DNA from 3 places in the Geobacillus sp. DSP4a genome. Region 3 is predicted to be linked to each of the others. Evidence: riboswitches for the same ligand, from Rfam matches in the RefSeq annotation. Region 3 holds a riboswitch; each other region holds the start of a gene.
The links. Region 3 has a riboswitch for cobalamin ahead of ETC02_RS08220 (cobyrinic acid a,c-diamide synthase CobB). Riboswitches for the same ligand answer to the same signal wherever they lie in the genome.
Positions count from the first base shown of each region.

Region 1: it holds a riboswitch for cobalamin, as region 3 does, so the genes downstream of both, ETC02_RS10415 ((2Fe-2S) ferredoxin domain-containing protein) here and ETC02_RS08220 (cobyrinic acid a,c-diamide synthase CobB) in region 3, are expected to answer to the same signal.
Region 2: it holds a riboswitch for cobalamin, as region 3 does, so the genes downstream of both, ETC02_RS06365 (ABC transporter substrate-binding protein) here and ETC02_RS08220 (cobyrinic acid a,c-diamide synthase CobB) in region 3, are expected to answer to the same signal.

Region 1 is NZ_SDLD01000026.1:22,234-27,136, reverse strand. It holds gene ETC02_RS10430 (energy-coupling factor transporter transmembrane component T family protein) at 1-477, opposite strand, end outside; gene ETC02_RS10425 (energy-coupling factor ABC transporter substrate-binding protein) at 461-754, opposite strand; gene ETC02_RS10420 (energy-coupling factor ABC transporter permease) at 759-1,502, opposite strand; gene ETC02_RS10415 ((2Fe-2S) ferredoxin domain-containing protein) at 1,503-1,901, opposite strand; cobalamin riboswitch at 2,087-2,280, opposite strand; partial or broken gene ETC02_RS18380 (RraA family protein) at 2,339-2,479, opposite strand; gene ETC02_RS10405 (retropepsin-like aspartic protease) at 2,497-2,877, opposite strand; gene ETC02_RS10400 (hypothetical protein) at 2,867-3,121, opposite strand; gene rraA (ribonuclease E activity regulator RraA) at 3,173-3,658, opposite strand; tRNA gene ETC02_RS10390 (tRNA-Gln) at 3,895-3,966, opposite strand; gene ETC02_RS10385 (glycerophosphodiester phosphodiesterase family protein) at 4,144-4,903, shown strand, end outside.
Region 2 is NZ_SDLD01000012.1:59,589-64,491, forward strand. It holds gene cbiB (adenosylcobinamide-phosphate synthase CbiB) at 1-169, opposite strand, end outside; gene ETC02_RS06355 (adenosylcobinamide amidohydrolase) at 166-1,638, opposite strand; gene ETC02_RS06360 (FecCD family ABC transporter permease) at 1,635-2,669, opposite strand; gene ETC02_RS06365 (ABC transporter substrate-binding protein) at 2,656-3,615, opposite strand; cobalamin riboswitch at 3,755-3,953, opposite strand; gene ETC02_RS06370 (NUDIX hydrolase) at 4,023-4,490, opposite strand; partial or broken gene ETC02_RS18580 (IS982 family transposase) at 4,536-4,717, opposite strand; partial or broken gene ETC02_RS17660 (GNAT family N-acetyltransferase) at 4,788-4,903, opposite strand, start outside.
Region 3 is NZ_SDLD01000018.1:47,035-51,937, forward strand. It holds partial or broken gene ETC02_RS08205 (ISL3 family transposase) at 1-676, shown strand, start outside; tRNA gene ETC02_RS08210 (tRNA-Gln) at 1,301-1,372, shown strand; gene rraA (ribonuclease E activity regulator RraA) at 1,472-1,954, shown strand; cobalamin riboswitch at 2,007-2,195, shown strand; partial or broken gene ETC02_RS08220 (cobyrinic acid a,c-diamide synthase CobB) at 2,318-3,684, shown strand; gene ETC02_RS08225 (cobyric acid synthase) at 3,677-4,903, shown strand, end outside.

The DNA of each region.
Region 1 (4,903 bases), on a different contig from region 3:
TGCGGCCGCCTGCTCGAGCAAAAAGATAAAGCGATACATAAGAAAGCAAAGTTCCACGAGCGCCGCCGGCAGCCGCATTCGCCTCAGCACCGCAATCAAGTCCGGCGCCGGCGTCGTAATGAGAAGGAAAAACAAGCACGACCAGGCGGCAAGGGAGCGGACGGCGAGCTTTGCAGCCGGCTGCAGCTGGCTGTCGATGAAAGTTATTTGAAAAGGAACCGACACGGACACAACGAGCGTCAGCAGGCTGAGCCCTAAAAAAACGGAGGCGGCGAGCATCGCTTTTCCATACACGGAAAACGGCACTCGTGCACGAGCGACAATCCAATACGCCATTCCGATGAGCACAAGCCATTGTTCGCGCCAGCCGCCCATCATGACAACGGCAAGCATAACAAACGCCACGATCAGCTTCCACTCCGCCCGCCATGCCCGCAGCCGGTTGTCATACGCCCAACGGTCAAACTCGCGAATCATGGCTGTTTTTCCGCTCCGAACGCCCTTTGTACAACCCGACGACGTAGCCGATCACGCCGGCGCCAAGCGCGGCTTGCAGCGAGAACAGAAGCGTTTCGACTTCGCCGCCTGGAGGGGTGAAGATCGACTCAAACCACGGCCGGTAATGCGGGTTGAGCGTTTGAATGGCTTTTTCCGCCTGATCGTCCGTTCCACCGAATTCCGATCCGCGCGCCCACCAAAGCGGAATGATGACAAGCAAAGCAGCCAGCAACACGAGCAAGCCATTTTTCTTCATCGCATTACGCCCCCTTTTCCTTTTGGAACAGCGGAGAAGCTTGATAGGAGGAAAGCCAGTTCCAGACGATTACCGTTATGATGCCTTCCGTCACCGCCAACGGCACTTGAGTAATGGCAAAAATGCCGGCGAATTTCAAAAACGAGGCGGTGACTCCCCCATCAGGAGACGGAAACGCCAGGGCAAGCTGCAGGGACGTCATGACATATGTAGCCAAATCAGACAAACAAGCGGCAAGAAACAAAGCCGCTCGATTGGATACCGCCCCTTTTCGGCACAGTTGATACACTCCGTACGCGACGAACGGGCCGACGATCGCCATTGACATCGCATTGGCCCCAAGCGTCGTCACTCCTCCGTGGGCAAGAAGCAGCGCTTGAAAGAGAAGAACGACTGTGCCGATCACCACCATCACCCATGGTCCAAACAAAACCGAGCCGAAGCCGATCCCGGTCGGATGCGAGCTGCTGCCGGTGACGGATGGAATTTTCAACGCCGACAATACAAATGTAAACGCGCCAGCTAACGCCATCAGAAGCTTATGTTCGGGGTGCTGCTTCAGCGTATGCACAAGCCGCCGCAATCCGAACACAAAGAACGGCAAAAACAACAGCCACCAAAACAGCGCCCATTTGACAGGCAAAAATCCTTCCATAATATGCATGGCATACGCTTCATTTTCATTCGTCAACAAAAAATAGGAAACGAACAAAGCCACCATTCCGCTCCATCGAACCGCTCTCTTCATTTATCCCTTCACTCCTTTCGCAGCATGTTCCGTTTTCCGTTTTCCGCTTGGCGCCTCCCGTTCGCCGGCTGGCGTCAACACCAATTCGCCTTCGTATTCATACGTCGCCCACTCCCGCATCGGAACCCCCTCACCCAAATGGGCGCGCACAACCTCCTTCGCCCGCTCCGGCGTCATCTGTCGATACCAGATGCCTTGCGGATAGACGATCATCACACACGCATCTTGACAGCGTCCGTTGCAGCGCGTCCTTGTTGTATGGACAGCGTCGTCAAGCCCGAGACGGGCGATCTCCTCGCGCACCGCGGTTGTCACGTCATCTCCGCCATGGCGGAGGCACGTCCCTCCGTTGCAAATGAGCACATGATGCTTCATTCCCCGCAAATCCCACGTCGCCACCGAATCCCCCCTTTTTGGCTAGAATGATAGAATTTAGACGCAGACAGACGGGCAGGTTTTCGGCAAAAGAAAAAGCACCTCTACAGCAGAGGTGCAGAAAAATGTATACGAAAGCCGTAAACGGCCCAAACAGGGCCCCTAAAGCCGTCATTCTCCCGCACGTCTGCCTATAGTCCCGTAGGCATCCGTCCGATCCAAACAAGGCAGGTCTCCTGACTTAGGATCATCGCTTGGCGGCGTCTTCCCGAAGCATCCTTCAGTGACTTGTTGCCGCAAAGCTCCCCATCACAGTGGCGGGCACCGTGCCGGATTTTCACCGGGCTTCCCTTTTCACCCAAACCCTAGAGCAGGCTTAGGCACCTTGTCTGTTTCTCGCCTATTGATCTTGTCATGGAACAAGCATCCGTTCTCATCGTAGTACAACTTGATGGCAGGCGTCAACCGTTTTTTGCCGACAAATCTTCGCGGGCGACGACAACGCCGTCGGCATCGGCGTACACGTATGCGCCCGGCTCCCAGCGGACGCCGCCGAACTCGAGCACAACGTCGCGGGCGCCTTTTCCTTCTTTTTGGCATTTCGAGCGGGCGTTCCATTTCAACCAGAACGATACATCTCCAACTTGTCCAGGTCTAAGACAAATCCAGCGCCCAGCAATATATCCAATCCTAACAAACCGTTAATCCCCTCATAGTCCATCCCGCTAAAATCAATTTCATACTCTCTTAGCTGGAAAGAATCTAGCTGAATACAGTCTAATTTTTTTGTAAACGCGTACTCTTTCCCACCGATTCCGTAATAAGCCACAATACGATCGCCCGGCTCTACCCGCAAATGAATATCTTCTACTGCATTTTGAGAAATCACTGTTTTCGCCGCACCAGTATCAATCACCATATTATGAATCAACTTAGACCTTCCTTGATAAACGATTTCGATCGATGCAAACAGCAAGCCTTCACGATATTCAATCTGCATAATGAAATTTCCCTCTCAGGCCAATCGCTCCCCGAACTTTTAAAACAATCTCCTTGTGGCTAGTATGATAAACAAGCTGATTCCCTTTCGATTGCAGCAACTCACGAGTTGCATCCTTGTCCGAAACCGTTCCGATAACAGCCACCTCTTCAATGATTTCTTGATCTCCCTCTAAATGGGACTTTAATACTTGTAATTTCACAAATTGATTTGGATACAATGAACGCACTTCCTGCCATTCCATCTCCATCGCCTCAACCTGTTCGTTGTATTGAACGAGACTCGACCGCAGCCGTCAACCATTTTTCGCCAACAAATCTTTGTTGGCGACGACAACGCCGTCCGCATCAGCGTACACGTACGCCCCTGGCTCCCAGCGGACGCCGCCGAACTCGAGCACAACGTCGCGGGCGCCTTTTCCTTCTTTTTTGCTTTTCACTGGGCATGTGCCGATCGCCATCACGCCAATCGGCATGGCGCCAATTTCCGCTGAATCGCGGATGCAGCCGTGGATGATGACGCCAGCAAGCCCCCTCTCGCAAGCGATTTGCGCCAGCCGGTCGCCTAATAGCGCGACGCGGCGCGAGCCTTTTCCATCGACCACGAGCACCGTCCCCGGCGGCACCGTCTCCAGCGCTTCGCGGACAAGGACGTTGTCCTCAAACACGTCGACCGTCGCGATCGGCCCGGAAAACATCCGTTTTCCGCCGTACGATTGGAACGGCAACTCGCATACTTGCAACTCGTCTAAAAATTGATCGCATAAATCAGCTGTTTTCATGACCCTCTCCCCTTTCGCTTTTTTCATTCGCCGCCATTCGTCAAAATCCTGCCGACTCCACATTTTTTGCGGCGCTGTTTCTGCTCGGGAATCGGATGCGTATCCTTGCAGGACCGCTGAAAACGATAAAAAGATGTTCTCGTCCCCGCTTTCCGGCGAACGAAAAAACGGCCCCACACAACATGGCGGAAACCGTTTTGGCCGCCGGGGCGAGCGGACCCCGTCCGGCGATTCAGCTGGGCTAGCTGGATTCGAACCAGCGCATCACGGAGTCAAAGTCCGTTGCCTTACCGCTTGGCTATAGCCCAACGTTTTGTTGTCGTTTACAGTATGCGGCATGATAACGCACTTTATGCATCAAACTGAATATCCCTTTGCTTGATGTGCGAAACTATCGGTACAAGCATCCTTTTCCCACTATATCACCTCGTTTTTCCCTCGCACTTGTTTTCCCGATATGATATACTGAAAGGGGAGAGATGTATATGCGCCGGATCACGGTTTTTCGCTCCTATCTTTGCGCATTGTTTTTGTTATCGTTGCCGATCGTCTTAGCGGCCGCGGCTGCCTGGCAGCCACCCAGCCAGCCGAAAACCGCCGTCATCGCCCACCGCGGCGCGTCCGGACACGCGCCGGAGCATACGCTCTCATCCTACCGCCTCGCCGCCCTCATGAATGCCGATTATATCGAAGTCGATGTGCGCGCAACGAAAGACGGGAAGCTCGTTGCCCTGCATGATGCGACGCTCGCCCGGACGACAAATGCCGAAACGGTTTACCCGCACCGGTCGCCATGGCGGGTCAGCGATTTTTCATTGCGTGAGCTCAAAAAATTGGATGCCGGGTCGTGGTTTCATCCACGCTTTGCCGGCGAGCGCATCCCGACGCTTGATGAGGTGATTCAGATGCTGAAAGCGGAGCGTGTGGAAGCCCCGTTGTACATCGAAACGAAACAGCCCGGCATCGAAGAGGCGGTCGTCCATCTATTGAAAAAACACGGTTTCCTGCAACAGCGCCGCGTCATGTTTCAATCGTTCCACCCGGAAAGCTTGCAAGCGCTCCGGCCGCTCATCCCGTACGGCATTCGGCTCATTCAATTGGTCGACGAGAAGGAAGCGCACAGCGGCCGCGACGAGCTGCTGCAACAAATCGCCGTCTATGCCGATGGCATCGGCTTGCCGCTTTCGGCCGTCACCGAAGAGTGGGTGCGCGCCGCCCATGGCCGCGGGCTCATTGTTCACGTCT
Region 2 (4,903 bases), on a different contig from region 3:
CCGCCACGGCCGCCGCCCCTTTCGTCCGCCGCTTTGTTCCTTGATTCCAGCGGCGATCAAGCCACGCAATCATCATTCCCATCCCTCGCACCGGATGCGGCAGCCAGCGCGGATCGCCCACGAGGGCATCGAGAAACAGCGCCAACGTCAATGCGGCCAAATGGGTCATCGCCGTTTCCTCCGCTTCTCCCAGCGGCCAAGCGCCTCAACTGTTGCCTCATACACAAGCCGGCCGAGCGCCCGGCCAAGCTCCGTCGCCGTTCCGGCATAGGCAAAGACCTGCCCGGTTTGCGTCGCCGCCACAGCGAGCGAATCGGTCGACGTACCGGTGGCAAGCGTCCCGGTTTCCGGGTCGCAAACCGAACAATCGGCGAGCGCTTTTGCCTTCGCTTCTGTCGCTGTCATCACCGCCTGGACAAACGCTGCTTCCGTCAGCACTCCGTCAATGACCACCACCATGTTGATCGTCCCCGGTCTTGCCGCTAGCGGCTGATGCTGCCACGCCCGAGCGGCATCGACGGCATTGCCGACGCCAGCGGTCGCCATGACCGCAATCGAAAACGCTTCCCCTTCTTTCTGAAGCCAAACAGCATCCCGGACATCAACCGCCGTCATCATGCCGACCGTTCGTTCCGGCGGAAACCCGTGCTGCTCCAAATAGCGGCGCATGTCTCCTTCCGCATCACTGCAATCGTAATCCAACCCGACTTGGCGGTTGACAAAATGGGTCGCCCATTGAAATCCGGCGCCGATCAATGCCGAGGACAGGACGCGAAGCGGCGCGGCCGCAGTAAGCACAGCGGCGTCATCAAGAAAGGAAAGCCGCAGCCCGCCGACCGGCGATTCTCCTTGCTTCTTGTTCGGCATGAACGAAAACATCGGCGTTGCCGACGCCGGATGGGCCAGACGCACAATCGGCGCGGCAAACACTTCCTCAAGCAACGCCGGCGTCATGACATCCGCAGGGGCGCCGAGCGCGGCTATTTTCCCTTTGTTCAGCACGAGCACCCGATCGCAATACAAGCTCGCCGCATTCATATCGTGGAAAACGGCGACGACCGTCAAGCCGCGGGCGTGCGCCGCTTCGGCGAGCCGGTCCAAAAGCCGGACTTGGCCGCTCACATCCATATGGTTCGTCGGCTCATCGAGCAAGAGCAGCTTGGGCTCTTGGGCGAGTGCGCGGGCCAAATAGGCGCGCTGCCGCTCGCCGCCGCTCAATCGTTCGAGCGGTTCATCGATTTTCCCCGTCAGGCCGACGGCCGCAAGCGCGTCTCGGAGGGCGGCTTCATCGTCCTCCGTCCACGTCGGAAAGAAGCCGCGCTGATGAGGATAGCGGCCGAGCGCCACCGTTTCCCTCACCGTATAGCCGGGCGCCGCCTCCGCTGTCTGCGGCAAGACGGCGGCCATCCGCGCCCATTGCTTCGCAGACAGCGCCGAGAGCTTTCGGCCATCGATGACGATCTCCCCGCTTGCCAGCGGCAGCTCTTTGCTGATGAGTTTGATCAAAGTCGTTTTCCCGCTGCCATTCGGCCCTAAGATGCCGAATATTTCGCCTTTTTCCACGGCAAACGTCACACCATCAAGCACTTGTTGCTGCCCGTATCGATGCGATACGGCCCGCACCTCGAGCATCGTCATCCCATCTTTCGTTTCGTTTTTCGGAAAAACAAGACGGCAAATAGCGGAGCGCCGATCAGCGACGTAATGACGCCGATCGGCAGTTCGCGCGGTTCAATGATCGTCCGCGCCGCCACATCGGCAAGCACAAGAAACGCACCGCCGTACAAGAGCGACAGCGGCAACAGCACCCGGTAGTTCGGCCCGCACACAAGCCGAACCATATGCGGAACGACAAGCCCGACAAAGCCGATCGTCCCTGACACCGACACCGCCGCACCGGTGAGCAGCGCCGCTGCCGTCAAAATGATGACTTTTCGGCGCGTAACATCAACGCCGACATGAAGCGCCGCCTCCTCGCCAAAGGCAAACGCGTTCAACTCGCGGCTGTTGGCGATGAGCACTGCGGCCCCAACGAGAAAAAACGGCAGCAACAGCCCGCTGTATTTCCAGCCGCGCATCGCCACGCTCCCCATCAGCCATGAGATGATTTGCCGCAATTCTTCCCCGGTCAACGCGATCATGAGCGAAATGAACGCGCTGAAAAACGCGCCGAAGATAATGCCGGCTAAAATGATCGTCTCAACCGACATGCGCCGCTCCACAGCGCGAGTGAACGCCAAAACGGCGGCAAGCGTCGCCATGCCAAACAAGATGCTCACGACCGGCAGCGTGAACGTGCCAAAGAACGGCCATTGCCAGCCGAGAAAGATGACGAGCACCGCCCCGACCGACGCGCCGGACGAGACACCGAGCGTGTACGGATCGGCGAGCGCATTTTTTAACAGCCCTTGAAACGCGGCCCCGGCCAGCGCCAATGACGCCCCGACCAAAAACGCAAGCACGACGCGCGGCAAGCGGATCGCCATCACGATCGGCACCCAATCAGCCGGAATGTGGCGAGGCAGCGCCGCTCCGAACCATTCAGCCGCCAAAATGCGGACAATAGAAGAAAAGGGAATCGACAGCGATCCTGTCGATACCCCTACGAGAAGCGATAACACGGCCGCGGTGACGGCCAATATATACATCCACATTTTACTTGAACACATCCGGGTAAATGGCTTTGGCAAGTTCCTCGACCCCTTCGACAAGGCGCGGACCCGGTCGGCTTACTAAGTCGGTGTTGACGTCATACACCCGCTTGTTTTTCACCGCCGGCACGTCTTTCCAAGCGGCGCGCGCCAACACTTGCTTCGCTCCGCCGTATGTCGTGATGATGACATCCGGCTTATAGGCCACGGCTTTTTCTTCCGTCACCATCGGCCAGCCTTCCAAGCTGCCGGCGACGTTTTTCGCCGAAATCACTTGAAGCATCTCATCCATAAACGTCCCTTTGCCGGCCGTATAAATTTGCGGCGGCGGCGACACTTCAATCCAGACATTGGCCTGTTTGTCCGCCGGGATTTGTTTCGCTTTTTCTTTGATTTTCGCAAGCTTCTCTTTCATCTCATCAATCACTTGCTTCGCTTTGTCTGTCGTCCCGGTCGCTTTGCCGATCAAGTCGATGGACGCATATACATCGTCGAACGACTTCGCGTCATTGACGACAAGCACGGTAATGCCGGCGTCTTTCAATTGCTTGAGGCCATCGCGCGAGTTATGGGCGCTTGACGCGTGGGCCAAGACGAGATCCGGTTTGAGCGAAATGATTTTCTCGACGTTGAATTCCATGCCGCCGATTTTCGTTTTCGTTTTGACGTCTTCCGGATAATTGTCAAAATCGCTGACGCCGACGATCTTATCGCCCAACCCCAACGCATAGGCGATTTCCGTATTGCTCGGGATGAGCGAGACGATTTTTTTCGGTTCCGCTTTGATCGTGACATCCTCGCCAAGCCCGTCTTTCACCGTCACCGGAAACGCCGCTTGTTCCGTTTTCGGTTCTTCTTTTTTCGCAGGCTGGGCGTTGCTATTGGCTCCACTGCTGCAGCCGACCAGCACGGCGGCCAAAAGGAAGAACACCGCCACCACCGCCGGCCATGTCCAACGTTTCATCCGTCATTCCCCCTTCGATGATGTATGTACAACAAAAAAGCCCATTCCGTCCGAACGGGGAATGAGCACGAAACAGACCGCCAATGGGCACAACAATGCCCTGTACGACTGTTTCCACGTCTCACCCCCCGAAGATTCGGAAACTGCGGCAAGCAAGGCAGGTCTACTGGCTCATGCTTCATCCTACTCTGAAGCCTTCCCGTACGGAAAACAGCGCAAGCCATCTATCCGTACAGTGGCGATTTCATTTCGTCCGCATTGACAGTTGCGGGGACAGCTCCGGATTCCCACCGGATTCCCTATTAAGCCGTTTCGGCGCCTTGCTGCGAATTGATTTAGTTATCGGATATGGACATTTTTATATTAAAGCAAGGCCTGGCATTTGACAACTATGAATTTACAGCACTTCACCTTCCCACTCTTGCAGACAATCGAGACGGATTCATGACCCATGCTTCATAAGGAACAGAGCATCCCCTTTTCATCGCATCGAGCACCCGCGATTTCAAATGCGGCCATGTCACATATTCATCAATATTCGACTCATCGATCAACACAAACTTCGCCTTTTGAATTTCCTCAGGCTGGGGAGAAACGTTTCCTTTCACATATGTCGCTTTAAATACAATGTTTATGATATTTTTAGTTTCATTGTAATACACGCCGCTGACCCCGATGAGACGGATGTCAACGCCAGTCTCTTCATGCACCTCGCGATGAACGGCCCGATCGAGCGGCTCGCCCGGTTCAACTTGTCCACCCGGCATTTCCCACGTATCGGAGCGGTCATAGCTTTTAACAAGCAAAACCTCTCCCGTGTCATTCGTAATATAGGCTGAAACGGTGATAATGGCTTGTTGGTGTTTATCCATCAAGCTCTCCTCCTACATCGCGGAATGATCCTAGCCCTCTCCAAACAAAACAACTTTCCAAGAATATGAATGGCGATTATGACCCATTTCCTTGCTTTAACAAATGACGATTTCAGCGCTACAATACATTTAGAGCCGCCAGACAGTTGCGCTGATACCAAGAACAAGATCGCCGTATATTGCTTTTGAATTTCCGCTTGATCCGTTGTAAAATGAAGACGCTCTTGTATGGGATTTCTCCTTTCTAATGTTAGGTGAGCACTTTCATTTTAAAAGGAAATTTTCATACAAGGACTATTTTTATGCTCGTCTGATTTTATCTAGCACCACGGGTTTAAAATAATCTCGTTTTAGAATAGAGTATATAGCCATATCCCTAAATTTACCTTTAATATACCAATGTTCTCTCATAACCC
Region 3 (4,903 bases):
TTTTGTCGAATACCATTCAGCCAAAGGCGGTTTGTGTCGATGAGTTTGCTTTTCGAAAAGGGCATGACTATGGAGTGGCGGTCATGGATGCAGAGACGGGAGAAGTGTATTCCATCGAAGCAGGAAAGAATGAGGCAGCCATTCGAAGTGCATTGACGTGTGTTTCTTCTTCTGTCCAGTGTGTCGTGAGCGATTTGGCTCCGGCCATGAAAAAAGCCATTCAAGGGGCGTGTCCAGAAGCGGTACATGTGGTCGATTATTTTCATGTCATTCAGCTGTTTACGGAAGCCTTAGATCGGTGTCGCAAATATTTAGCCAAAGGGGGCAAGAAACACGGAAATGTTCGGTACGTTTGTTGTTTATTGAGCCAATGCCCAGAGAAATTAACCGAGGAGGAACGTCAAACGGTACGGGAGTGGTGTAAAGAAAGCGATTACCTACAGGTTGTTTATCAATCCCTCCAACATTTTCGCTATGTATCCAAAAGCCAAGGCGAACGACAGGCGAAACGTCGCTTGGAAGCTTGGATTCATCGGTATTTGTTTTGTACTTGTTCTGTTGTGCGTGCCATCGCAAAAGCACTCGCAAAACGAACAGAAGAAATCATTTCGTGCATTTTGTCGCCTTATTCGCTTATTCGAATGGGAAAATGGAAGGGACGAATAACAAGATCAAGCCGCATATAAAGACAAAAAATTGTTTTTAAAAAATAATGATAAACAAGAGACTGCATTTCATTAATAAAAGAAATGATTAAAGGATCTTAGTATTTCAAGCTCCTTTTTTGTGAATTAATATCTGATTTGCACAGAGATTTGATTGTTAATTGCAATGTTATTCGGTATGTTTATTTAACTTTTTGCACTCTATAAGTAAACCCGTTTTTTATCAATCATAAGTTGGCTTTTCATTTGGTCGAAAATCAACAATTAACGATAACAGACACCCATGCCAATAATAATTGGCACATCGATGGATGAAATAACAGTAAAAGTTATCCACAGTTATTTCAAGGTAGAGCTTTATTTAAAGGAAATTGTCGATAAATACGGAGTTAAATAGCTAAGAAGGTATACGATATAAAAATTAGGAATTGCGGTGAAAAGGCGGTGATAAACGTAACAGGTTAACGCCTGTTGTTTTTTACGCATATTGCAATATCAATGTGGTCATACTACAATTGAATACGTTAGGTGTTTGTGTTAATACGTAGGCATTTATAACAAAAATACGTTATGCCTGCGAAGGTGAGTGCTTTTTAATGGTTGTTTTTATGGCATTTTAACGTATTTATAATAATTGGGCTATAGCCAAGTGGTAAGGCAACGGACTTTGACTCCGTGATGCGCTGGTTCGAATCCAGCTAGCCCAGTTTGGAAACAGGCAAGCAATGTCGCTTGTCTGTTTTTTTGTGGAAAAAGAAGGAGTTTCGACAAAGATGTCAAATATACGTAGCGAGGAGGGGATTGTGGTGAAGACAGCAGATTTATGCGATGAATTTTTGAGTGAATTGCAAGTATGCCAGTTGCCGATGCAATCGTACGGAGGCAAAAAAGAATTTTCCGGACCGATTGCGACCGTTGAGGTGTTCGAGGATAACGTGCTCGTCCGCGAGGCGTTAGAAACCGTTCCTGCGGGAACAGTGTTAGTTGTTGACGGAAAAGGTTCACGCAATTGTGCGTTACTCGGAGATCGTCTGGCACAAATCGCCTGCGATCGTGGACTTGCGGGCGTGATTATCCATGGCTGCATTCGCGATTCCGCGGAAATCGCGAATATGCCGTTTGGGGTAATGGCGATCGGTACATGCCCGGTGAAAAGCAAAAAAGAAGGAAAAGGAAAGCGGGATGTCGCGCTTGAATTTGGCGGTGTCCTTTGGGAGCCAGGCGCTTATGTTTATGCCGACAGCGACGGAATTGTAGTAGCAAAAAGAGAATTACCAAAAAGTGATTGACGATGTTTGAAAATTTGTACTTAAGAAAACTTATTTCATAGACAACTACATAGCGTGTCAAAGCAAATAAGGTGCCTTTTCCCATAAGGGAATAGGCTTGGGAAGTACGGTGAAAATCCGTCACGGTACCCGCCACTGTGATGGGGAGCTTTGTTGCATCATGCCACTGAAGGAAACTTCGGGAAGGTGCAACAAAGCGATGATCCTAAGTCAGGAGACCTGCCTTATTTGTTCGGACGGATACCTACGGGATTATAGGTAGACGTGCGGGAGAAGCGTGTACTTTTTGGCTATTGGTATGCATTTTTCTGCACCTCTGCGTATATAGGGGTGCTTTTTATTTAACTGATGGAGGAAAACAACATGCACAGAATTGTAGTGGCTGGAACGGAAAGCGGCGCCGGCAAAACGACCGTCACGCTCGGCCTGATGGCGGCGTTAAAACAGAAAGGTTATATCGTGCAAGGATTTAAGTGCGGCCCTGATTACATTGACCCGACGTATCATACGGCCGTAACAGGGAGAACATCGCGCAATTTGGACAGCTGGATGGTCGGGCCGGAAACGGTGCGGGCGATTTGTGCAAAAGGGTGCGAAGGCGCTGACATCGCCATTATCGAAGGGGTGATGGGGATGTTTGACGGTGAACGCCCGACAAGCAATGAAGGTTCGACGGCGGAAATTAGCGTCCTCACCGACAGCCCGGTGCTCCTTGTCGTTGATTGCGCAGGGATGGCGAGAAGCGCGGCGGCGATCGTGCGCGGCTTTCAGACGTTCGACGGCCGCGTCCGCATTGCTGGAGTGATTGCCAACCGTGTTGGCAGCGAAGGACATTTCTGCCTTGTAAAAACGGCGATTGAACAAGAATGTGGCATTCCCGTGATTGGATTTTTAACGAAAGAGGATGCGCTCCACATTCCGGAGCGTCACTTAGGGCTCATTCCATCGATTGAGCGTGGAGAATTAGATCATTTTTTTTTGCGGAATTAGGCGAGCGCATTGCCAAGACAGTGGATCTTAACGCATTGCTACAGCTGGCGGAAGCGCCAGCATTAAACGTTCCTCGATCGTATTTCGATGTAAACAAATCGTATGATGTGCGGATTGCGGTCGCAAAAGACGCGGCGTTTCATTTTTACTATCCGGAAAATTTAGAGCTGTTACAAGCGTATGGCGCCGAGTTAGTCTTTTTCTCCCCGCTTGCCGGCGAGCCGCTGCCAGATGGGGTGCATGGGTTATACATTGGCGGCGGGTTTCCCGAAGAGTTCGCGAAACAGCTTTCGGAACAAATGCATGTAAAGCAATCGATCCAAACGGCGATTGAAAACGGTTTGCCGACATTGGCCGAGTGCGGAGGGTTTATGTTTTTAACGGAAGGCATTCAAACAACGGACGGCGCGTACTATGAAATGGTCGGCGTTATTCCAGCACGGGTGGTGATGCATTCGCGGCTTGCCGCGCTGGGATATCGCGAAGTGAAAGGCGAGCCGGGCAACTTGTTGCTTCCGGATGGATGGACGGCGCGCGGCCATGAGTTCCATTATTCGACATATGAAACGGACGGTGCCGTCAAGTTTGCCTATGAAACATCGGGATTGAGCGGCACGAAAAAAGACGGCTATCAATATAAACGGTTAGTTGCGGGCTATGTGCATTTTCATTTTGCTTCCTGTCCGTTGATGGTCGAAAATTGGCTGGCGCAGTGCGAGGAGGTGAAGCGCGGTGGCTAAAGCATTGCCGATCATGTTTCAAGGCACGCATTCCGATGCGGGAAAAAGCGTGATCGCGACGGCGTTTTGCCGCATTTTCGCGCAAAGCGGTTGGAAAACAGCTCCGTTTAAATCACAAAACATGTCTCTTAATTCATATGTGACGATCGATGGAAAAGAAATCGGGCGGGCACAAGGGATACAGGCGGAAGCTGCCGGCGTTGTCGCAACAACGGATATGAATCCGATTCTAATTAAACCAAGCCGCGAGTATGAATCGCAAATCGTCGTGCACGGAAGGCCGTATAAAAATATGCAGGCGCTCGCGTACCGCAGCGAATTTTTTGAAAAGGGGCTGGCGATCATCCGCGAGTCTCTCGATGTCTTAATGAACGAATACGACCGGATCGTGATCGAAGGCGCAGGGAGCCCGGCGGAAATCAATTTGAACGACCGGGAGCTCGTCAATATGCGGGTCGCGCACATGGCCAATGCCCCGGTTGTACTGATTGGCGATATTGAACGGGGCGGCGTGTTCGCCAGCTTAGTCGGCACCTTGCAGCTGCTAGAAAAAGAAGAACGCCAGCGCATTATCGGCGTGATCATTAATAAATTCCGCGGTGATTTGGCGCTATTGAAGCCGGGGCTTGATTGGTTTGAACAATATACCGGCGTTCCGGTGCTCGGGGTGGTGCCGTATTTGCCGAATTTGCATATTGACGCTGAAGATTCTGTTTCTTTAGATCAAGTGCCAACGACGGCAAACCCGGAAAAAGACATCGATATCGCTGTGATTCGCTACCCGAAAATCGCCAATTTTACCGACATCGATCCGTTTTTCGCCGAACCTGATTGCCACGTGCGCTTTGTGACGACGGCATCTCAGCTTGGGAAGCCGGATTTGTTGATTTTGCCGGGAAGCAAAAACACCATTGAAGATCTATTATATATGAAGCGACACGGCATCGCTGCGCAAATCGAAAAGCTTTTCCATCATCATAAGGTGATGATCATTGGCATATGCGGCGGCTATCAAATGCTAGGCGCCATCATCCGCGATCCGTTCGAGGTGGAGACGCCGATTCGGGAAACTGAGGGGCTGGGACTGTTGCCGATTGCGACGACGCTAGAGCGCGAAAAAACGACGATTCTATCGGAAGGAATCGTAACATTTGCCGGGGAGCGGTTTGCTGTGAAAGGATATGAGATTCATATGGGCCGTTCTGAGCCGTTAGCAGGG